One region of the Cetobacterium somerae genome, then DNA from elsewhere that is predicted to be linked to it. Evidence: riboswitches for the same ligand, from Rfam matches in the RefSeq annotation. Region 1 holds a riboswitch; each other region holds the start of a gene.
What was found. Region 1 has a riboswitch for lysine ahead of MKD34_RS01870 (Na+/H+ antiporter NhaC family protein). Riboswitches for the same ligand answer to the same signal wherever they lie in the genome.

Region 2: it holds a riboswitch for lysine, as region 1 does, so the genes downstream of both, MKD34_RS00890 (alanine/glycine:cation symporter family protein) here and MKD34_RS01870 (Na+/H+ antiporter NhaC family protein) in region 1, are expected to answer to the same signal.
Region 3: it holds a riboswitch for lysine, as region 1 does, so the genes downstream of both, MKD34_RS05600 (aspartate kinase) here and MKD34_RS01870 (Na+/H+ antiporter NhaC family protein) in region 1, are expected to answer to the same signal.

The regions. Positions count from the first base shown of each region.
Region 1 is NZ_CP092519.1:425,644-433,936, reverse strand. Features, by position in the region: gene MKD34_RS01895 (beta-ketoacyl-ACP synthase III) at 1-757, opposite strand, end outside; gene plsX (phosphate acyltransferase PlsX) at 747-1,763, opposite strand; gene rpmF (50S ribosomal protein L32) at 1,863-2,045, opposite strand; gene MKD34_RS01880 (YceD family protein) at 2,082-2,564, opposite strand; gene ychF (redox-regulated ATPase YchF) at 2,654-3,748, opposite strand; gene MKD34_RS01870 (Na+/H+ antiporter NhaC family protein) at 3,853-5,328, opposite strand; lysine riboswitch at 5,444-5,620, opposite strand; gene gpmI (2,3-bisphosphoglycerate-independent phosphoglycerate mutase) at 5,674-7,194, opposite strand; gene tpiA (triose-phosphate isomerase) at 7,216-7,974, opposite strand; gene MKD34_RS01855 (hypothetical protein) at 8,091-8,293, opposite strand, start outside.
Region 2 is NZ_CP092519.1:192,971-201,263, reverse strand. Features, by position in the region: gene MKD34_RS00915 (HAMP domain-containing sensor histidine kinase) at 1-41, shown strand, start outside; gene MKD34_RS00910 (hypothetical protein) at 97-306, opposite strand; gene MKD34_RS00905 (hypothetical protein) at 320-1,300, opposite strand; gene MKD34_RS00900 (outer membrane beta-barrel protein) at 1,319-1,990, opposite strand; gene lysA (diaminopimelate decarboxylase) at 2,168-3,478, opposite strand; gene MKD34_RS00890 (alanine/glycine:cation symporter family protein) at 3,480-4,952, opposite strand; lysine riboswitch at 5,090-5,261, opposite strand; gene galU (UTP--glucose-1-phosphate uridylyltransferase GalU) at 5,321-6,193, opposite strand; gene MKD34_RS00880 (dTDP-glucose 4,6-dehydratase) at 6,258-7,454, opposite strand; gene rfbD (dTDP-4-dehydrorhamnose reductase) at 7,454-8,293, opposite strand, start outside.
Region 3 is NZ_CP092519.1:1,221,911-1,230,203, forward strand. Features, by position in the region: gene MKD34_RS05575 (MurR/RpiR family transcriptional regulator) at 1-295, shown strand, start outside; gene MKD34_RS05580 (PTS transporter subunit EIIC) at 423-1,916, shown strand; gene MKD34_RS05585 (N-acetylmannosamine-6-phosphate 2-epimerase) at 1,926-2,573, shown strand; gene MKD34_RS05590 (pyridoxal phosphate-dependent aminotransferase) at 2,590-3,750, opposite strand; gene MKD34_RS05595 (aspartate-semialdehyde dehydrogenase) at 3,765-4,748, opposite strand; gene MKD34_RS05600 (aspartate kinase) at 4,762-5,964, opposite strand; lysine riboswitch at 6,062-6,235, opposite strand; gene MKD34_RS05605 (argininosuccinate synthase) at 6,273-7,475, opposite strand; gene MKD34_RS05610 (basic amino acid ABC transporter substrate-binding protein) at 7,486-8,199, opposite strand.

The DNA of each region.
Region 1 (8,293 bases):
ATACCATATCTATATTTTCTGCTTTTAAATTAGCTCCTTCTAATGCTTCTAAAGTTGCTTTTGGAAGAGCTTTTACAGCAAACTTAAATACATCTTGTCCTTTCATTTGTAAGAAATTTGATCTCTCATCTAAAACTTCTTGACTTAATGGTTTTCTTGTTCCTCCTGCCGGTGTTCTAAGAGCTCCTTTCACATCAGCTTCTGCTCCTAAAAATTGTGATAACATTCCGTACCCTTCTTCTACTTCGGCTACTACAGCTGCTGCTGCCCCATCTCCAAATAAAACACAAGTATTTCTATCTTGCATATCTACACACTTAGATAGAACTTCTGCTCCTATTACTAATATTTTTTTATTCATTCCAGAAGCAATCAAGCCCTTTGCCATTGTTAAAGCATAAACAAATCCACTACATGCTGCATTTATATCTACTGCTGCCGCATTTACAGCTCCTATTAACTCTTGTACAACACATGCTGTACTTTGAATTGGATAATCAGGTGTTGTTGTTGCTAAAATTATCATATCGATATCTTCTGCAGAAAGCCCTGCTTTTTCTAAAGCTTTTTTTGATGCTTCTGCTCCTAAATCCGATGTAGCTTGATCTGCGCTTGCAAATCTTCTTTCCTCTATTCCTGTTCTTGTCCTAATCCACTCGTCTGATGTATCTATAATTTTTTCAAAATCAAAATTTGTCATTACATTTTCTGGAACATAAGTTCCTAACCCTATTATACCTACATTTTTAAGCTTCATCGCTTCCTCCTTGATTCTGTTTCATTACCTCTGTCAATCTATCTATAAATTTGTCTTCTGCAAACTTATTGGCAACTTTTAAAGCATTTTTTATTCCTCTAGCTGTTGAATTTCCATGAGCTTTTATAGAAATTCCATTTATTCCTAAGAAAAGAGCTCCTCCGTACTCAGAAGAATCCAACTTTACTTTTAATTTTTTTAAAATAGGTTTCAACAATAGGGCCCCAACTTTTCCTAAAGTACTCTTATTTATCTCTTCTTTTAAAATTGAAAATATAAATTTAGCAGTTCCTTCTGCTGTTTTTAAAACCATATTTCCAGTAAAACCATCAGCTACAATAACGTCAACTTCTCCATCCATCATCTCTCTGCTTTCAATGTTTCCTATAAAATTTATTTTATCATTACTTTTCAAAAGATGGAAGGCCTCTCTTGTAATTTCATTACCTTTTCCTTCTTCAGTTCCTATGTTAAGCAATCCAACTTTAGCATTTGAAACACCAAACATCTCTTCATAATATAGAGTTCCCATTGTTGCAAATTGATTTATAAACTCAGGTCTACAATCAGCATTTGCGCCCACATCCATTAAAACAATATCTCTTTTTTTGCTTGGAAATATTGTTGTTATTGCTGGTCTCAAAACTCCTTTTATTCTTCTAAGTTTAAGTTGACTAGCACTTATTAATGCTCCTGTATTTCCTGCTGAAACTGATGCTTCAACCTCTCCAGATTTCACTAATTCTAACATTCTATTCATAGATGAATCTTTTTTAGTTCTTACAGCTGACATTGGATCGTCTGTCATCTCAATAATTTCTCTAGCATCATAAATTTCTATTCTATTTTTATCATAAGTATACTTTTCTAATTCTTCTTGTATTTTTTCTTTTTTTCCAACTAAAACCACAGTTAAATCTTTTAGTTCATCCAAAGCTTGTACAGCACCCTTTACTGTTTCTAAAGGTGCAAAATCTCCACCCATGGCATCTAAAGCAATTCTCATATTTTCTCCTCAATCAATATATAATTATTAACTATTATACCATATTTTTGGAAATAAAAAAAAGCAAGATTTAACTATCCCGCTTTTTTTTATAAGATATTACTCTACTTCTGTAGCTAATACTTGCTTTCCGTTGTAATCTCCACATGCAAGACAAACTCTGTGCGGTCTTCTTGGTGCTCCACATTTGTCACAAGTTGCTAAAGTAGAACCTGTTAATGCGTGGTGAGATCTTCTCATGTTTTTCTTAGCTTTCGAAGTTTTCTTCTTAGGTACTGCCATCTTAGTTTCCCTCCTAATACATTCATATTTAAAAATTTAAAATTTTATGTCTAATAATTGCTGCCATCTTGGGTCAACATCCTCTTTAGAGTATTTTTCTACTTCAGTAGTATCTGAACACTCTGGAAGACATGCCTCATATTGTGACAAATCAAGTATTATATATTCTCTAACCAGATCAGAGATATCTATTTCGCTATTTATAGCTTCTTCAAAATGTTTGTCTCCAAACTCCTCTTCTGGCTTCAGACTAGAAATATACTTAGAATATTCCTTTGGATCTAAATATTCTCCTTTGAATTCTCCTTGAATTAAAGGCTCTATCTCCGCTAGACATCTAACACACTCTAATCTTAGTACTGTTCTATAAGACCCTTCAATTACATAACCATTTCCCTCTTTATAGGCTTTTCCTTTTATAGTTACACCTTCTGGAGTGTCCATAGAATCCATAGTCTTTTCAACATAATCAAAGGTTACCTCTGATTCATTAATAATTTCACTAAGCTTGATTATCAATGTTATCCTCCTTATAATTACAATACCTTAATATTTTACTAGTTTTTTTAAAGGTTGTCAAGTAATTTTTCTTAACAACCCTTTATATTTTATACATTAAATAAAAACTCCATTAAGTCTCCATCTTTTACAATGTATTCTTTTCCTTCTAGTCTTAGAACTCCTGCTTCTTGAGCTCCTTTCCAACCAGAATACTTTATAAAGTCCTCATATCCAACTACTTTTGCTCTAATGAACCCTCTTTCGAAATCTGTATGAATTTCTCCAGCTGCCTTTGGAGCTGTATCTCCTATTCTTATAGTCCAAGCTCTTACTTCTTTTACTCCTGCTGTAAAATAAGTTTGTAACCCTAACAATTTAAATCCTGCTCTGATTAATCTATTTAATCCTGGTTCTTCTACTCCTAAAGCCTCTAAGAACTCTTTTTTATCCTCATCTTCCATTTCTTGAAGTTCTGATTCAACTTTTGCAGATACAACAACAACTTCTGCTCCTAAACCTGCTGCATATTCTTTTACTTTCTCTACATACTCATTTCCTGTAGCTAACTCATCTTCTGATACATTAGCTGCAAACATCATTGGCTTTTGTGTTAAAAGTTGATATGTTCTCATTAATTCTTGCTCTTCAGGTGTTAGTACTAATGTTCTTAACATTTTATATTCATCTAAATGTACCTTACACTTTTCTAAAACTGGCATTAATGCTAAAGCCTCTTTATTTTTTGCTTTAAATAATTTTGATTGTTTTTCTATGGCTTTTTCAATAGTTTCCATATCAGCTAAAATAAGCTCTCCATTTATAATTTCAATGTCTCTTATTGGATCTACACTTCCACTTACGTGAATAATGTTCTCATCTTCAAAACATCTAACAACTTGACAAATTGCAGCAGTAGTTCTAATGTTTGATAGGAATTTATTTCCTAGTCCTTCACCTTTTGCTGCTCCTTCAACTAAACCTGCAATATCTACGAATTCAACTGTTGCATGTTGAACTCTTTGAGGATTTATTATTTTTGATAATTCATCTAATCTTTGATCTGGAACTGTTACCATTCCAACATTTGGTTCTATTGTACAGAACGGATAGTTTGCCGCTTCTGCCGCTCCAGCTTTTGTTATTGCGTTAAAAAGAGTTGACTTTCCAACATTTGGAAGTCCTACTATTCCTATACCTATCATTTTAGAGATTCCTCCTGAAATTTTATTTTACTTTAGATTTTACCATATATAAAATCTTTTGTAAATAAAAAACCCCTCACTTTATTAAGTAAGGGGTTTCAATATTAAGCCTTTTCTGCTACACAATTTTCAACAGTTGCTTTTTTTAGTCTTACTTTTGGTTCACTTGGTAAACCAAATCTTGGAATAAATCTATCTAACCCTGTTAATGTAGCTATTAAAATTGTTGATACTGCGATTAATGCTAAGAAATTAAATTTAATTATATCCATTGCAGTAAATTTATATAATGGATATACAGCTTGAGCTATTCCTAAATAGAATCCTATATATACATGCCATGGAATTAATTGTGATCCAAATACTCCCAATGCATCACTAAACGTTGCATTTCTAAGTCTTAATGTTTCAATATCCTCTGGAGATCCTTCAACATTTTTTTCAACGATTTCTCTTATAATAGGTCCCATAGTAACTATCTGAGCCATTTCATCTGCTAAACCAGCATTTCCTAATATAGATAGTACTCCATTACAAAACATCAATTGTCTTACATTTTTCGAAACTGCAACAACTATATTTGATAAAGGTCTAAATGCATCCATCAACTTCATTATTCCACCAAATGCTGCAACCCACATCATCATTACAATTACCCAAGATCCTGCACCCTCAAATCCAGAGTATAATAGATTTAAAAATGCTCCTGTACTTTCAACTGTTCCTGCAAACATACCTAATATATACGCTGCAAATATTCCTATAAACAGACATAGTAGTGTTGTTAAACCTCTAAATGCTGCTATTAAAACAAGAATTAAAGGTATTATCATATAAGTCGGTACACCTGTTTTCACTTGATTTAACAGTGTAACTGCAGACTCTCTTTTCTCAGCTAGTACTGTCCAAACTTCTTCTGGTATTTGCCCAATAGCTGTTGCTGCATCTCCTGTCGTTGTCGGTAATCCCATCACAACTCCCGCCACATAAAAAGATATAATTCCTAAAATTAAAACCATTCCTGACCAGTACCCTTGATGTCTTATTCTTTTTATTACTTCAACTTTTTGAATTCCAGAACTAACAATTGTTGTATCTGATATAAGCCCTATGTTGTCTCCAAAACATGCTCCACCAGCTATAGCTCCCACAGTTAAAGCAATATTTCCTCCAACGATATGGTTAAGCCATAAAAATATAGGTGCACAAGCAGCAAATGTTCCCCAGCTTGTTCCTGTTGCTATTGATAAAACTGATGTTACAATTATTCCTACAACTGCTACTGTTCTTCCTGTCAATCCTACATTTAAAGCTAAATTTATAATAGAAGCTCCAACTCCTGTTGACATAAATACCTCTGCCATAGCATATGCTACCATTAAAATAAAAAATGCAACTTGCATCTCCTTCGCATTATTTATAACTGCATCAATTATGTCATTCACCTTTTTCTTCTCAATTACTACTGCAACTAACGCTGCATATACTGTTGCTATAGGCGCTGCTATTAAAGCATCATATCCCATAAACATTAACATTGCTAATATAGCAACTGGACTTAATTTTAATAGTTCTGTTATTCTGTTCATCCTAAAACCTCCAAGTTTAATTTTATATTTTAGTTTCACTGAAATTTTAGGTAAAAAAAACTACCGTATGGAAAATACGGTAGCTAATCTGCAAAATATATCACAAATTTTGGATAGCACAACACCAGATTCTATCTGATGACAGTCATGTGAATTTTTTTCACATGCCCAACAAAGATTTTTGACTTAACCTTTATTTCGGCGAATTCCCCTTTCACTCAACTTCAGCGCTCTGTCCAGCTCTATTGAGTTACTCTTGTCATTCGCAACCTCTACCTAAAATATTAAATTTTCGAAACTTTAAATTATAGTATCATTATTTGTTTTCTCTGTCAATTATTTTTTTATTAAAGAAACTCCATTCATTTCAGCTGGTTTCTCAATATTTAATATTTCTAACATTGTTGGAGCTATATCAGCTAATTTACCATTATTTAGCTCTCCTTTAAAATTATTAGAAACATATATAAACGGCACTTCATTAGTAGTATGTGCAGTAAATGCTTCATTTGTTACTGGATCTACCATTTTTTCTGCATTTCCATGGTCAGCTGTTATTAGTACTGTTCCATCTAACTCTAGAACTTTATTAACAATCTCTCCTACACCTTTATCAACAGCCTTTATTGCTTTTACAGCTGCATCAAATACACCAGTATGTCCTACCATATCAGGATTAGCAAAGTTCATTACAATAACATCAAACTTATCAGAATCTAATGCTTCTAAAACTTTTTTTGTTAATTCTGGAGCTGACATTTCTGGCTGTAAGTCATATGTTGCAACTTTTGGAGATGCAACTAATATTCTCTCTTCACCCTTAAATTCAGTTTCCTTTCCTCCATTAAAGAAGAAAGTAACGTGTGCATACTTTTCAGTTTCAGCCGTTCTTAACTGAGTTAAATTATGATTTGATATAACTTCTCCTAATGTGTTAGTTATATCTTTATCTGTATAAATAATTTCTGCATCTATAGTTGAATCGTACTGTCTCATGCAGTAGTATTTAGGCTCTAAATATTCTCTTTGGAATCCTTTAAAGTCTTTATCTGTTAAAGCTCTTGTTATTTGTCTAGCTCTATCCGGTCTGTAATTAAAATTAATTACAACATCACCTTTTTTAATTTCTCCAGATTTTGTTAATAAAACTGGTTTTATAAATTCATCTGTTATTTTCTCAGCATATGAATCTTCTATAATTTGCTCAGGAGTTTTTTCAGTTACTTCTACTTTTCCAACTATAGCATCATAAGCCTTTTCTGTTCTATCCCAGTTAGTATCTCTATCCATTGAAAAATATCTTCCAGAAATAGTAGCAATTTCTCCTACTCCTATCTCTTTTATTTTTTCTTCTAATTTTTTTATAAACTCTAATCCTGAAGTAGGAGCAGTATCTCTTCCATCCATAAATGCATGGATGTATACTTTTGTTAATCCTGTTCTTTTTGCCATCTCTAATAACCCGAATAGATGATTAATATGAGAGTGAACTCCTCCATCTGATAAAAGTCCCATGAAGTGGATTGCCTTATCATTATGTTTAGCATAATTAAATGCTTCTACAACTTTAGCTTTTTCAAAAAACTCTCCGTCTCTAATCTCTTTTGTAATTTCTACTAGAGGTTGATAAATAACTCTTCCAGCACCTAAATTTAAGTGTCCTACTTCAGAGTTACCCATTTGTCCTTCTGGTAATCCTACAGCTTCTCCAGATGCTTTTATTAATGTATGTGGATAAGTATTAAATAATCTTTCAAAATTTTCTGGTTTTGCTTCTGCAATAGCATTTTTTTCTGTTGCATTTGGGTTATATCCCCAACCATCAAGAACCATTAACATTAAAGGTTTTTTAGCCATTTTTTAGCCTCCTAATTTTTATTATCTTGCTCCTGCTTTTATAACTTGAATAAATGTTGGTGCATCTAACGAAGCTCCTCCTACAAGTCCACCATCTATATTTTCCATAGCTAATAACTCTGCTGCGTTTTTAGCATTCATTGATCCTCCATATTGGATTGTCATTTCTGATGCTGCTTCTGCTCCAAACATAGCTATCAATACATCTCTAATCTCTTTATGAGTCTCTTCTGCCATTTCTGGTGTAGCTGTCTTTCCAGTTCCTATAGCCCATACTGGTTCGTATGCTACAACAACTTTAACTGCTTCTTCAGGTGTTAACCCTGCTAATCCTTCTCTAATTTGCTTTTCGTTTACTTCAGATGTTTTTCCTGATTCTCTTTCCTCTAATTTTTCTCCAATACATAATATTGGAATTAAATCGTGAGCTAAAGCTGCCTTTACTTTTTCATTAATGAAAGCATTAGACTCATGGAAATACTCTCTTCTCTCTGAATGTCCTAATATAACGTATTTTACTCCAATTTCTTTTAACATAACTGGTGATATTTCTCCTGTATATGCTCCTGAATCTTTTGGATGCATGTTTTGTGCAGCTATTGCAACATTTGATCCTTCAACTGTTTTTACAGCTGATTCTAAAGCTGTGAATGGAGCTCCAATTACAATTTCTACTCCTTCTACACCATTTGTTAACTCTTTTAACTCTGATAATGTAGCTTTTGTTTCTGCTACTGTTTTATTCATTTTCCAGTTTCCTGCGATTATTGTCTTTCTCATTGATTTCTCCCTCCAAAACTTTTTTATTAATTTTAATTTTATGATAACATAATTTCTAGTTTTTTAACACGCACTACATTGTCTATATTTTCATCCTATTTTGAGTATTTTTTTCTCTAATTAAGTAATTTTTTTCTACTTTCTTCTTTCAAAACCTCTTTTAGGTAGTCTTTAGAGTTTGCTAATAAGTCTTCAAGTAAAGGTACTATAGCACCTTCTAAAACTTCTATAATCCCTACAAAATCTTCTTTTTTAAAGGCTTCAAATATCTCTTCAGCATACTTTTTAAATTCTTCCACATACTCATTATAATCAGAAT
Region 2 (8,293 bases), 230 kb from region 1:
ATGGAATAGCCTTTTACTTTTATCTTGATAAAAATGAATAAAATATCCCCCACTTCTTTTTTAAGAAATGGGGGATATTTTCAATATTTAAATGCTCTAATTTATTGGAATTTCAGGCTCACTAACTGGAACTGCCTCTTCAGTAGTGATGGGGGTTTTTATTGATTCTTCAGCCTGAGATTTTAAAATAGGCTGATCCTCTGGACTTACATTTAAATCATCACTTCCAGTTCCTGATTCATTACATGCTACAAATAGACACATTAAAAAAAATCCAAATCCTATTTTTAAAATTTTACTTTTCATACCTATCCTTTCTTTAAATGATGCTACAATAACAAGTTGTATATTTTGTTAGCACTTTATAATCCATAGTTTCTCTGTAAAGCTGTAATTTCTCTTTTAAAAATTCATCACATAAAATACAGCCTTTTGGAACATCAATAGAGCTAAATATTTCGTTAAAAACCCCTAATCTTATAGGTATATTTTTATACCTTTCATTAGCTTCTATTAAAAGTTTATTCACAGTCCAAAGATTTAGTGGTGTATATTGACCTGTTTTGTAAAGCTTGTATGCTTTTGTGTTGTACATAATACATCCTGATTTCAGTTCAACAAATGAAACTCCTCTCTCTACAACAAATTCTAAACTTTTTAAAACATCTTCATAAGCTTTTTTATCAGAAATATTTTTTATAGGGGGCTTTATAAAAATATACACCAAAGCTTTTACATTTTCACTTTTTAAAATATACATAGCAAGTTCAAAGTTATTATTACTAATGCCTTTAGTCAGTACTTCATTTCTTATTTTTTCACTGTAAGTTTCTAATCCTATTGCTACTACTAAATTTTTAGCCTGTAACAGAAATTTTAATCTTTGGATATTCTCCCTTGTTATAAATTCATATCTGCTTTCTATATAAATATCTCTTACTGTTCCTTGTGCACCAATAAAACTTAAAATTTCATTTTGAACTTCATCTTTAATTTCAAAAAATGATCCACCTACATAAAAAAATACTCTTTTAATATTGACATCTAAATATTTTTTATATTCAACTTTAACTATTTCAACTAAATTACAATAATATTTTCTAGTAATTTTATTTATAATATCTTGAAAACCACAATGGTAACAACCACCTAAAGTTCTAGCCCAAAAACAACCTACAGGCAGGAAAAAAACTAGTTCATTTTCAACTTCATTATTTTCATAATTCCCTACTTTTCTAATATAACTTAACTCTATTTCTCGTCCTTTCAATATATCTTCTTTTTTCTCTTTTTTACTCATAGTTTTTAACTCCTAAAACTACATGTTAAATTTATATCCTAAAGATAAAATAACTCTCGAGTAATCTAAATTTTCTTTTTTTCCATTCTCAGGTTCTATCTTTGCAAAAGTTACTTGATACATAACATCTGTAAAGAAATTCTCGTATTCAACTCCCCCTCCTGCTCCGACGTACGCACCATTATTAACTTTATTTTTTGCTGTTTCTTTAAAATTAAAAGCATATCCTAGATTTCCCTTTAAATATGGAGTCCATTGACTATCTAAATTAAAATCATACTTAAAAGTCATATAAACTGGAACAGAATCATACTTTCCAATGGAAGTATCTTTATTTTTAGGATTTATTTGATACCCTGTTCCAACACCTGCTTCAAAAGAATCAGTTACATTTCTAGTCATTTCAACTGCAAAAAGATAACCTAAATCTTTAGTTTTACCCTTAGAGTACTTTGAATATGCATCTCCTCCAAATCTTAAATATAGATTAGTTGAACTCTCTTCATCTTTAACCTCTATTACATCAGAAGTTATCGTTGCCTCCTCCTCTTCAATTAAAAAATCATCTAAAATAACTTTCTCTTCATTTACCACCTCTTTTTTTACCTCTGGCACTGATGTTGGTACCTCTTTTCCCAAAGAACATATTGCTAACAAACTGGCAAAAGATAGAATTAAACTTTTTCTCAATTAGCATCCCTCCACATGACATATTTTAAATCTTTAGTAACCTTCTAAATCCTAGTGTGGACATCATAACCTTTTTTTTTCGTATTTATATCCTATTTTGTAATTTTTTTAATAAAAAAAGCTAGAGTACAATTTTTACTCTAGCAAATGGCAATACTTTATAATTGAATATCTTTATTAAAAGTTATCCTCTAACATCAAATCGTTTCTTACCAGATCCTCATAGGTTTCTCTTTTAGAAACTAAATAACTACGTCCACCTTTTACAAAAACTACAGCTGGTTTTAGAGCCTTATTGTAGTTGCTACTCATCGAGTGTCCATAGGCACCTGTACAACTAACAAGAACTAGATCCCCTTCGTCACACTTTCCTAACTTTGTATCCTTTATAATTACATCTCCAGACTCACAGCACTTTCCAGCTAAAGAGATAGTCTCTCTCCTCTCTTCCTTTAATCTATTAGCTACAACACTTTCGTACTTAGCACTATAAAGAGCTGGTCTTATATTATCTGTCATTCCTCCATCTATAAAAACATACTTCTCTCCACCAAAAGTTTTCTTCTTTCCTCCAACTGTATAAAGAGTACTTCCAGCTTGAGCCACTATAGAACGCCCTGGTTCTATTGATACCTTTTCAATAGTGAAGTTTTCAGTTTCTAAAGTTTCTTCCAAAGATTTCACAATTTTTTTCATTAACTTTTTCAGATCTACATCTGTATCCTCTTCTGTATATCTAACTCCAAATCCTCCACCAAGGTTTATCTCAGGTATTTTTATATTTAACTTTTCCGAAATCTCCTTTGTGAACTTAACCATAGTTTCTATACCTTCACCAAATGCTAACTCATCAAATATCTGTGACCCTATATGACAATGAAATCCTAAGAAGTTTAGCTCCTGCTTTCCTACTATCTCTTTTACAATCTCCACTATATCCTTATCAAAAATAGACTCTCCAAATTTCGAAGTGTGCTTTGCTGTTTTTATATACTCATGAGTGTGAGCATCTATTCCTATGTTTAGTCTTAACATCACATCTATTTTTTTACCTAATCTTTTACAAACTTCAGCAACTCTTTTAGCCTCAAATCTATTATCTAAAATTATGCTTCCAATCTCACTACCTACACACATCTCTAACTCTTCTAATGATTTGTTATTTCCATGCATATGAATCTTTTTAGGATTTATTTTTGTAGATAGTATTGTATGTAGTTCTCCTGCTGAAACAGCGTCTATATCTAATCCCATTTTATCAACTACTTGAACCATCCCTTTTGACAGATAAGCTTTTGATGCATAAACAATAGTTGTTTTAAATTTCTCACTATGAAATCCCTCTTTTAAAGCTGTTGTTTTTTTCTCCATAAGCTCTAAATCATATATGTAAAGAGGTGTTCCATAGTCTTTTTGTAACTTTGTTACTAAAACTCCTCCAATTTCTAAAACTCCATCAACATCTTTCATAGTTCCTAAGTATTTCATATTAGTCTCCTTTTTCTTCATAATCTTTTAAAGCTATCTGTGTATACTTAAATCCCATTATAATTAAAGGTACGTTAATATATACCATCATTATATTTGTTAAATCACTTATTATCCAAATATTATCTAACTCTGCTCCTGACCATACACATGCTACTCCAAAAGGTATGAAAACTAGTGAAGAGATTAGTTTCATAATATTTAAAAATGCCTTATTTCTTGATATCTCAGTTGCTGAAACCTCTATAAAGGCTATCATCCCTAAAATTGTTGAGAAAGCAAACATTCCATAACATAGAGCAACTAAAAACTGAATAGGTTTTTCTAACATTCCAGGAGACAATACTTTTAGTGATGTTATAAAATAACCTAGCTTATCACTTCTTAAAGCCATAAAATCAAATCCATCTAAATTCCAAACATTAGCAATTATAACTAAGAATCCAGAGATTGTACAAATTACAAAAGTATCTACGAAAACTCCAAAAGATTGAATGAATCCTTGCTCCACTGGATGCTTTGCTTCTGCTGCTGCCGCTGCCATGGTAACTGTTCCTTGTCCAGCTTCATTAGACATCAGACCTCTTTTTATACCTTGTTGTAGTGCTATTCCCATAGCTCCTCCAAAGATAGCTTCAGGACTGAAAGCTCCTGCAAATACCGCTGTAAAAAAGTATGGAACTTTATCTAAATTTATTCCTATTAAAAATAGTGCTATTATAAAATATGTCACTGCCATTATTGGAACTATAAAGTCTGTAGCTAGTGCAACTCTTCTAATTCCACCAAAGATAATTATTGTTGTAATTAAGATAATAGTTAAACCTATTACAATGTATAAAGTATCTGTTCTAGCATAAACACTTCCAGTAATTTGGCTAGCAACTGATCCAAATGCTGTAAACATATGAAATACCTGAGATGGTAATGTAAATAGTGCATAGAAAATATATGCCACTGCTATTACAAATCCAGCTAACTTACTATTGTTTAATAATCTTCTACCATAATAAGCTATTCCTCCAACATAATCATCTCCATTTTTCTCTTTAAAAATTTGAGAAAGAGTAGCCTCTACAAAACACGTTGCCATTCCAAAGAAAGCACTAACCCACATCCAAAATAGTGCTCCAGGCCCTCCTGCTAAAACAGCACCTGTTACTCCCATTATATTTCCTGGTCCAATTCTTGTAGCACTACTTAGTAAAAAAGAAGCCATTGGAGATATTCCAATTTTAGTTTCATTTTTTACTTTTAAAATATCTATACTTCTTTTAAAATATCTAATCTGTACAAAATTTAATTTTAGAGTGAAATATAGCCCACACCCTATTAGTAGTAAAATAGCTAGTGAAAACTCCCCTATTATTGGGATACTCTTATAAAACTCAAAGTTTCTTGGAAACTCCCACAGAACATCCGTTATTGGATTTAAAAAACTAAAAACATCATTTACCCTACTTAAATAACTCATATTTAATTCCCACCTTTTTTAATTTTTTACAATTTTTCATATATTTTATATTTTTCCAATAAAAAAAACTACCAAAAAAAATTTAATGGTAGTTTTGTAAAATTTCACTATATGATATATAAGAAAATTGCTTTACAACTTTGGATAGCACAACATTAGATATCTAATGACAGTTATATAGATATTCTCTATATCCCCAATAAAAATTTTGACGAATTTTTATTTCGGCAAATTCCCCTTTCAACTGACTTCATAGCTTTGTCTAGCTCCACCAACTTACTCTTGTCCTCTGCAACCTCTACCTTTGTATTTTTTATTAGACACATAATATCACACAAAAAAATTTAAAGCAAATTTTTTTTATAAAATTACTGAAGTCCCTTTAAATATTCTTTTAAATCTTCACTTGTTTCACTATTACGTAATCCAAATTCAATATTAGCTTTTAACAATCCAATTTTATTTCCAATGTCATATCTTATTCCATCAAAATTATAAGCTAACACTTTTTTATTATCATTTATCATAGCTAAAATTCCATCTGTAAGTTGAATCTCTCCACCTTTTCCTGGAGCTGTATTTTCTAAATATTGGAATACATCTGGAGTTAATAGATATCTTCCTAAACAAGCTTTTAATGATGGAGCTTCTTCTAATTTTGGTTTCTCTACAAAGTCACACATAACTACAGTTTTAGAATCTAAATCTTCCACTGGTTTTATAACTCCATATTTTGATACATCTTTAGGTTCAACTTCTTGAACTCCAATTATAGAATGACCATACTCTTCGTATTTCTCTATTATTTGTGCAGTTACCTCTTTCTCTGGATTATACATAATGTCATCTCCAAGAGCTATCACAAAAGGATCATCTCCTATAAAACTCTTTGCTTTTAGTATTGCGTGTCCAAGTCCTAGTGGATGATTTTGTCTAACATAATAAATATTTGCCATTCCATGAATAGTTTTTACTTTTTCTAAAAGTTCATCCTTTCCATGTTTAGCTAGTGTATTTTCTAATTCAAAAGAGTGATCGAAGTGATCCTCTATAGAGTTTTTATTTCTTCCAGTTACAATTAGTATATCTTCTATTCCTGATTCTACTAGCTCTTCAACTATATATTGTAGAGATGGTTTATCAACGATAACTAGCATCTCCTTAGGTTGTGCTTTTGTTGCAGGTAAAACTCTAGTCCCCAATCCTGCTGCAGGTATAACAGCTTTAGTTACTTTTTTCATCCTTTTCTCCTTTAATATAATTTTAAATAAAATTTCCCAAAAGATTTTCTTTTGGGAAGTTTTTTTATCTATTATTATACATCTCTTCATAATACTTTTGATAATCTCCAGATGCTACTTCTTCTACCCACCCTTGATTATCTAAGTACCATCTAATAGTCTTCTCTATTCCTTCTGTAAATGGTGTTTCTGGATACCATCCAAGTTCAGTTACTATCTTAGTTGGATCAATGGCATATCTTGCATCATGCCCTAATCTATCTTGTACGTAAGTTATTAAATCATAATTGATATTAGCTAAATCAGTAGTTAAAACTGCCTGATATTTTGGCTCCTCTTTCATGATTCTAGCTATTGTATCTATAGTAAGTTTTACTATATTAATGTTTTGCTCCTCATTGAATCCACCAATATTATATATCTCATGTGCCTTAGCATTAGAGATAACCATATCAATACCTTTACAGTGATCCATTACATATAACCAGTCTCTAACATTATCTCCTTTTCCATATACAGGAAGTTTCTTTCCAGCTAAGATGTTTTTAATAATTAGTGGAATTAACTTCTCTGGGAAGTGATATGGTCCATAGTTATTTGAGCATCTTGTTATGTTAAATGGAAATTTATATGTTTCTCCATAAGCCATAACTATCATATCTGATGCTGTTTTAGATGCTGAATATGGACTTCTTGGATCTAGTGGAGTACTTTCTGTAAACATCTTCTCTCCATAAGTTTGAAGGTTAGTTCTTCCAGTTGCAATTGCAGCTACTGCTTCATCTAAAATTAACTCTCTTGGAATATCAAAGTCTTTACTTAAACTTCCATATACCTCATCTGTTGAAACATGATGGAATTTTTTTCCTTCTTTATAGATTGGATATCCATTGCTATCTTTTCCAACTGTCCAAAAATTTTTAGCAACTTCCATTAGGTTTTGCGTTCCAAGTATATTTGTCTCTAAGAATATCTGAGGATTTTCTATACTTCTATCCACATGGCTCTCTGCTGCAAAGTTTACAACAAAATCAACATCATGTTGCATAAATATGTTTTCAACTAGTTCTCTATTACAAATATCACCTTTAACAAAAGAAACTCTAGAGTCTTTTAATTCTTCTCTTATTGTTCCAAGATTTCCAGCATAAGTCAGTTTATCTAATACAACTAACTTTATATCTTCATGCTTTTCTAACATATATTTAACAAAGTTTGCACCAATAAAACCTGCTCCACCTGTTACTAAGTAAGTTTTCATTAAAGTTCCCCCTTCTCTCTCATCTCATTTAGGAATCTATCTATTCCACTTTCCCAAGTTGGAATTTTCTCTCCTATAACTGTCTCTATTTTACTACTATCAAGCTTTGAATATTCAGCTCTTTTAGCTGGTAATATAAAGTCACTACTTTTAGCTCTGTTTAGAGTTCCTTTCCATCCAATAGAATCTAAAACATACTTTGCTTGATCATATTTTGAAGCTACTCCGCTATTACTTAGGTGATATAACCCATACTTTTTAGTTTCAAGAAGTTTTAATGAGTATAATGCTAAATCATATGAGTATGTAGGAACTGATACTTGATCATCAACTATTCCTAAAATATCTCTAGACTTACTCCAGTTTATAACTTGTTTGTTAAAGTTGTTATTAGCTATTCCAAATACCCAAGATGTTCTTACTACAAAACTTTTATCATAAACCTCTAATACTAACTTTTCACCTTCTGCTTTAGCTTCTGAATACACAGAAAGTGGCTTTGGAATATCCTCTTCTGTGTATGGAATATTCTTACTTCCATCAAAAACAAAGTCTGTCGAGTATGTTATATAATCTGCTCCTATCTCTTTAGCTACTAATGCTAAATCTCTTGGTGCTGCAGCGTTTAGTTTATAACACATCTCTATTTCTTGCTCTGCTTTATCAACATTGTTATAAGCAGCACAGTTTATAATAAGATTTATATTTTTATCTTTTACAAACTCTCTCACTGCCTCTATATTTGTAATATCCAGTTCTTTATAGTCAGTTGCTATAAAATCTAAATTTCTTTCTTTAAAAATTCTTTGAAAATCATACCCTAATTGTCCATTGGCTCC
Region 3 (8,293 bases), 800 kb from region 1:
CCTTGTTATTGGAATATCTATTTCTGGAGAAACAAAAGAGATTATAGATTCTTTGAGAGTTTCTCAAAAAAATGGTGCCCATACAATTGGAGTTACAAGTTTTCCTAATAGTTCTATTAAAAAATTTTCCAACGATTTAATTTTGATTTGTGCTTCAGATTTTATTCATAAAAGAGATTTTATTAACACTCAATTCTCAACTATGTATCTTTTTGACCTAATCTCTACAATTCTTTTATCCAACAAGGATTTAAGAAAAAAAATGCAATTAACAATTGAAGCAATTTTAAAATAAACAGCTTAAAAGCTGTTTTTTTGTTGTAATTTTAATATTTATGTGATATATTCATACTATAATTAATGAAAATTATTTTCATATATGTATATTTGTATGAAAATAATTTATGCAACAGGAGGTTACTATGTTTAAAAATTTACAAAAAATTGGTAAATCATTTATGCTTCCAATAGCTATTTTACCAGCTGCTGGATTACTTTTAGGAATTGGAGGAGCTCTTTCAAACGCAAACACTGTTAATGCTTATCCTTTCTTAAATATACCAATTCTACAAGGTATTTTACAAGTTATGTCTGCTTCTGGAGAAGTTATTTTTGCTAATCTAGCTCTTATTATGTGTATTGGACTTGCTATTGGATTAGCTAAAAAAGATAAAGGAACAGCTGGTTTAGCTGGTGCTGTAGCTTTTTTAGTTATGAATGCTTCTATTAAAGGATTAATTACAGCATTTAAACCTGAAGTAGGGTCTATCGACACAGGTGTTGTTGGAGCTATTGTTATAGGTTCTTTAGTAGCTTACCTACATAATAAATATAGCAATATTAAACTGCCTGCTGTTCTTGGTTTCTTTGGTGGATCAAGATTTGTTCCTATTGTTTCTTCTTTTGCAGCAATCGGAATTGGTATAATATTTTTCTTAACATGGCCAACATTCCAAGGATGGCTAACATCTGCTGGAAAGTCAATTGCCAGTTTAGGAATTTTTGGAACTTTCCTTTATGGTTTTCTTTTAAGACTAAGTGGAGCTGTTGGATTACATCACATGATTTATCCTTTATTTTGGTATACTGAGCTTGGCGGAACTGCTCAAGTTGCTGGAAAAACTATTGTTGGAGCTCAGAATATTTTCTTTGCTCAATTAGCTGATCCTAATCATACTGGTCTATTTACTGAGGGAACTAGATTTTTTGCTGGACGTTTTGCTACTATGATGTTTGGTCTTCCAGCTGCTTGTTTAGCTATGTACCATTGCACACCTCTAAATAAAAGAAAACTTGTTGGTGGATTATTTTTAGGAGCTGCAATTACATCTTTTATCACAGGAATTACAGAACCTATCGAATTTATGTTTTTATTTGTTGCTCCTTGGTTATATGGAGTTCATGCATTCTTTGATGGTTTATCTTTTCTTGTAGCTGATTTATTAAATATATCTATTGGAAATACATTCTCTGGAGGTTTAATAGACTTTACTCTTTTTGGTGTTCTACAAGGAAACGAAGCGACTAATTGGATGTATGTTTTAATAATTGGAGCGATCTGGTTTGCTCTATATTATTTTTCTTTTGTATTCTTAATTAAACGTTTCAACATTGCAACTCCCGGTAGAGAGGGAGATGATGAAGAGATTAAAATAGTAACTAAAGATTCTCTTTTTGAAACATCTAAAGAAGTTTTAGCTGCTCTTGGTGGAAAAGAAAATATTGATGATGTTGATGCTTGTATAACAAGACTTAGAGTATCTGTTAAAGATGTATCTAAAGTTGATAAAGCTAAATTAAAAAGTCTTGGTGCGACTGGAGTTTTAGAAGTACAAGGTGGAATTCAAGCTATTTTTGGAGCTATGGCTGATCCTATTAAACAAAAAATAAATGAGATTATAGAAAATAACAACTAGGAGGATTTTATGAAAAGAGGTCTTATTGTATCATGTCAAGCACTAGAAACCGAACCTTTACACAGTTCATTTATAATGGGTAGAATGGCTGTTGCTGCTCAAATGGGAGGAGCTGTTGGAATTAGAGCAAATGGAGTAGAGGATATTCTTGAAATAAAAAAAGTAGTTGATTTACCAATCATTGGTATCATAAAAAAAGATTATGAGAATATGGTTTCTTACATTACTCCCACTGAAAAAGAGTTAGAAGCACTTATTGCTACTAATATTGATGTCATTGCTCTTGACGCTACTATAAATGCTGATTTAAATCTTTTAAAGTCTTTAAAAGTTAAATATCCTAACCAAAAATTTATGGCTGATATCTCTACTACTGAAGAGGGAGTTCGTGCAGAAGAATTAGGTTTTGATTATATTGGAACAACTTTAGTTGGATATACTGAGCAGTCTAAAGGCTTAAATAACTTTGATGTTCTTAAAGAATTAATATCAAAATGTAAAACTCCTATAATTGCTGAGGGAAATTTTGATACTCCAGAAAAGTCAAAATTAGCAATGGAATTAGGATCTTATGCCGTTGTCGTTGGTGGAGCTATCACTAGACCTCAACTTATAACTAAAAAATTTGCTGATGAAGTAAATAAAGTTAAATTTTAATAAAAAAAGATAGAGTTTATTCTCTATCTTTTTTATTTACAAAATTAATAAATCTATCTATTGCTTCATTTAAAATTTCTTCATCTTTTACTAAAGAAATTCTTATATAATTATCCATTCCAAAGGCTATTCCAGGAACAACTGCAACTCTTTCCTCTTCTAAAAGACTCTTAGCGAAATCTAAAGAGTTTAGTTTTGTAATTCCATCTAAGGATACAAATATATAGATTGCTCCTTTTGGTTTTATAACAGATATTTGTTTTTCTTTTAACTTTTTATATACACTTTCAGCTCTTTTCTTATAAATTTCAACTTGTGAAGATATATCTTTACACTCTTTTAAAGCTATTAATGCTCCTTTTTGAGAAATTATACTCGCTGATGTTACTGCATATTGATGTACTTTTACCAAATACTCTCTCATTTTTTTACTTGCGATTATATATCCTATTCTCCAACCAGTTAAAGAATGTGATTTTGAAAAACCATTAATCAAAATAACATTTTCTCTATACCCATCTTGTAAAAAACTATTATGTTCACCCTCAAATATAATTTCACTATAAACCTCATCGCTTATTATATACAAATGATTCTCTTTAACAAATTTTAATATCTCATCTCTATTTTCTCTAGATATAGTTATACCTGATGGATTTGATGGATAATTTAAGATAATAGCTTTCGTCTGAGGAGTTACATAATTCTTTAAAACATCAACAGTTAATTCAAAATTATCTCTTGATGTATCCATTTTTATTAACTTAGCTCCAGCTAATGTTATTAATGGCTCATACCCAGGATAAACAGGTAAAGGAGTTAGAACCTCGTCTCCTGGCATAATTATAGTCTTTATTGCTGTTGATAATCCTTCTGTACTACCGACAGTTATAATTATTTCATCTGGTTCTATATTTAAACTATATCTTTCTTTATAATATCTTCCAATCTCTTCTCTTAATTCAATCATACCACCTAACTGCGGATAACCTAATTTAGCATCTTTCATGTACCCAATAGTTTCATCTATTATTATTTTAGGTTGTGGTAAATCTGGTTCTCCTATTGTTAGATTAATCAGTGGTTTTTCACCCCCTTCATATTCTTTACAAACTTCTGCTATCTTTCTTATAACAGATATCTCAATTTTATCTAAATTTGGATTTACTTTTAGCATATTTTCTCCTCTAGTTATTTTTTCATTAAAATTTCTGCAATTTGCACTGCATTTGTTGCTGCTCCTTTTCTAATATTATCAGCTACAACCCATAAATTTAATCCTTTTTCTATGCTAAAATCTTTTCTTAAACGCCCCACATAAACTTCATCTGTTTCATTAGCTTCAGTAGCTAAAGGGTATCTATTATTTTTCACATCATCTTCAAGCACAATGCCTTTTGTTTCTCTAAATTTTACTTTTAGCTCTTCTAGATTCGCTTCTCTTTCTAACTCAACATTTATTGATATAGAATGTCCATTTAAAACTGGTACTCTAACACATGTTGCAGTTATTGGAAGATTTTTTTTATTTAAAATTTTACGAGTTTCATTTATCATTTTTTCTTCCTCTTTAGTATACCCATTCTCTAAAAAAGAATCTATATGAGGTAAACAATTATTAACTATCGGATGAGGATATGTTTTTGGTTCTTCTCCTTTTAATCCTCTTTGTAAATCCTCTATTCCTTTTATTCCACTTCCCGATACAGCTTGATATGTTGAATAAACAACTCTTTTTATACCATATAGCTCATCTATTATTTTTAATGGAACAACTGATTGAATCGTTGAACAATTCGGGTTAGCTATTATACCATTATTTTTAAATATATCCTCTGGATTTACTTCTGGTACAACTAGTGGAACATTTTCGTCCATTCTCCAAGCACTACTATTGTCAACCACTATTACACCTTTTTCACTTGCAATTGGAGCAAATTTCTTACTAATATCTCCTCCAGCTGAAAATAGTGCTATGTCTATCTCTCTATCAAAACTATTTTCTGTAAGCTCCTCTATCACTAAAGTTTTTCCTTTAAAAACAACCTCTTTTCCAGCTGAACGAGCCGAAGCAAAAAGATATAAATTTTTTATTGGCAAATCTCTCTCCTCTAAAACTTTTAAAAAAGTTCCACCTACCAATCCGCTTGCTCCTACTATTGCTATATTATACATTTTAGTCCCTCCATTATATTGAAAATACTTCTGCTAATTTTTCTACTACTTTTATTGTATCAGATTCTTTTATAATTAACGAGATTGAAATTTCTGATGTAGTACATTGATAAAATGATGAATCAATCTCTGCTAATACTTCAAAAACTTTTGCTGCTACGCCAAAATTACTTATCATTCCTATTCCTACTAAAGATATTTTTACAACTCCTGTTCTTTTTGTAACCTCTATATCTGGAATCTCCTTAGCAATCTCCTCTAATGATCTATTTAAAAAGTGCTCATCTGTCAAAGGACAAGTAAATCCTATACTTCCCTTAACGTTTTCAACTTCATTTTGTGATATCATATCAACATTAACACTATGCTTAGCTAAATTATTAAAAATGATTGCTACATTTTTAGGAATTGCTAAAAAGTTTTCTAAATTTACCATTATAACATTTTTATTTATAGATATTCCTGTTACAGCCTTTTTTTCAATTATTTCACTATTATCACATATATATGTTCCTGTTTCAACTCCTAAAGTTTGTCCAACGTAAATCTTAACACCATACTTTTTCCCTATTTCAACTGCTCTAGTTTCCATTACTCCTGCACCTAAATTTGCCATCTCCATCATCTCCTCGTATGAAATTTTTTCAAGTTTTTTAGCATTTTTATAAACTCTAGGGTCTACACCATATATTCCTGTAACATCTGTATATATCTCACAATCACACTTTAATGCTGCAGCTAAGGCAACAGCACTCGTATCAGATCCACCTCTTCCTAATGTTGTTATGTCGCCATCTTCATTTACCCCTTGAAATCCAGCAACAATTACAATTTTTCCATCTTTTAAATGTTTTTCTATTCTATCAATTTTTATACTTTCGATTTTATTTTTAGTATGTGTTCCACCTGTTCTTATTCCTGCTTGAGCACCAGTTAAAGAGATAGCCTTACGTCCAATTTCTTTTAATGCCATACTTAAAAGAGAGATTGATTTTTGCTCTCCTGTTGATAATAATGAATCAAGTTCTCTTACATCTGGAGTTTCTGAAATCTCTTTAGCTAACTTTATCAACTCATCTGTTGTTTTTCCCATAGCTGAAACTACAATTACAATTTCATCACCATATTTATAGTTTTTAGATATATCTTTAGCTATATCTTTTATTTTTTCTATTGTTGCAACTGAGCTTCCTCCAAATTTTTTTACTACTCTCATTAGTTCCTCCTTAGATGATTTTAATAATAAAAAAAGCGATAGTCAAAAAAATAACCATCGCTTAAAACTCTCATTTCAACTATGTTAGCTTAAAATAATCCACGATAGCACAACACCAATTTGGTGACAGTTACATAAATATTCTTTATGTACCCAGCTTAAATTTTTAGTAGAAAAACTTAAACTTCGGCAAATTTTCCTTTTAACAAACATCTTTGATCTACTAATCTCAGTTTATTTACTAATAAAATTTGCAACCTCTATCAAAATATTAATTTAAGGCAGAATATCACATTTTTTTTCAAATGTCAAAAGTTTTTTCTTAAAAGTGCTTCTATTTTAATCGGTAATCCAAAAAGATTTATAAATCCTTCTGCATCTTTTTGATTATAAACACTATCTTTTTCAAAAGTTGAATACTCCTCTGAATATAATGTAAATGGAGATGTCGTTCCTGCTAAAATAATATTTCCTTTATATAATTTTAGCTTTACTTCTCCCGTCACGAACTCTTGAGTTATGTCTACAAAAGCTGTTATAGCTTTTCTTAAAGTTGTAAACCATTGCCCATTATAGACTAATTTTGAAAAATCATGTGATAGTTTTATTTTTTCTTGATACGTATCCTTATCTAAGCATAATCTTTCTAACTCTTCATGAGCAAAAAATAAAATCGTTCCTCCTGGAGTTTCATAAACTCCTCTTGATTTCATTCCAACCAATCTATTTTCAACCATATCTAAAACACCAATGCCATGATTTCCACCAATTTTATTTAATTGTTTTATAATTTCTACTCCACTCATTTTTTCTCCATTTATCGCAACAGGAACTCCTTTTACAAATTCAATATTTATATACTCAGATTTTTCATTTGCTTCTTCTAGAGTCTTAACCCATTGTAAAACATTCTCATAGTTAGGCTCTTTCGAAGGACATTCTAAGTCAAACCCCTCATGACTTACATGGAATAAATTCTCATCTCTACTATAAGGAGATTTTTTATGAAACGGAAGTGTAATTCCATTTTTTTCTAGGTATTCAATCTCTTCCTCTCTTGATTTTATATCCCAAATTCTCCAAGGAGCTATTATTTTCAAAGATGGATCCAAAGCTTTTATAGCTAATTCAAATCTTACTTGATCATTCCCCTTACCCGTTGCTCCATGAGCTATATATTTCGCCCCTTCTATATGAGCCACCTCAACTAAAGCTTTTCCAATAACTGGTCTTGCCATTGATGTTCCTAATAAATATTTATTTTCATAAATAGCACCTGCTTTTAGTGTTGGAAATATATATTCTTCTACAAATTCATGAACTTTATCTACCAAATAAAATTTACTTGCACCTGTTAAATATGCTTTTTCTTCAATTGCTTTAAAATCCTCTATTTGTCCTACGTTTACTGCCACTGCAATGACATCATAATCATAATTCTCCTTCAGCCACGGAATTATAACTGATGTATCTAATCCTCCTGAATATGCTAAAATAACCTTTTCCTTCATCTCTCTCCTCCTAATTAAAATGTTTTATTATTAATTCATCATAAATACCCTCTGCTTTTATCTCTTCCAAAGCTTTATTTACTTTTTTAATAAGGTTTTCATTATTTTTTTCTGCTGCTATTGCATATTTTTCAACTTCACTACCTATTTCTATTATTTTTAAACCTTTATTTTTTGCCACATAACTTTGGGCTGGAGCTGAATCTAATATCATTGCATCAATATTACCACCTTTTAAAGCCATAATAGAAGATGGTGCTGAATTGTACTGAACTTTGTTAACTCCTTGAATTTTAGATACTATTAAGTCCCCTGTGTATCCAAGTACCACTCCTACTTTTTTATTTTTTAATGAATCCATATTGATTATAGTACCTTCATTTTCTGGAACTATAATAACTTGATTAGCTACAAAGTAATCATTTGAAAAATTTACAAACTTCTCTCTTTCTTTTGTTACTGTCATTCCTGCAATTATTAAATCTATTTTATTTGTTTGAAGTGCTGGCAATAATCCATCAAAAGCTATATTCTTTATTTTTATCTCTTTTCCAATTTTTTCACCAATTTTATTTATTAAATCAATATCAAACCCTACAATCTCCCCATTTTCCATATACTCAAAAGGTGCAAACTCTGCATTTGTTCCAACATATAAGACTTCTTTTGATAATACAATTGCTCCCATTAAAATAAATAATAAAGTTCCTAATATTTTTTTCATAATACCCTCCTAAATATTTTTTTGTATAAAAAAAGCCAGTGCTTTAAAACACTGGCTCAAATAACATAAATTTATAGAATAATAAAAAAATTAA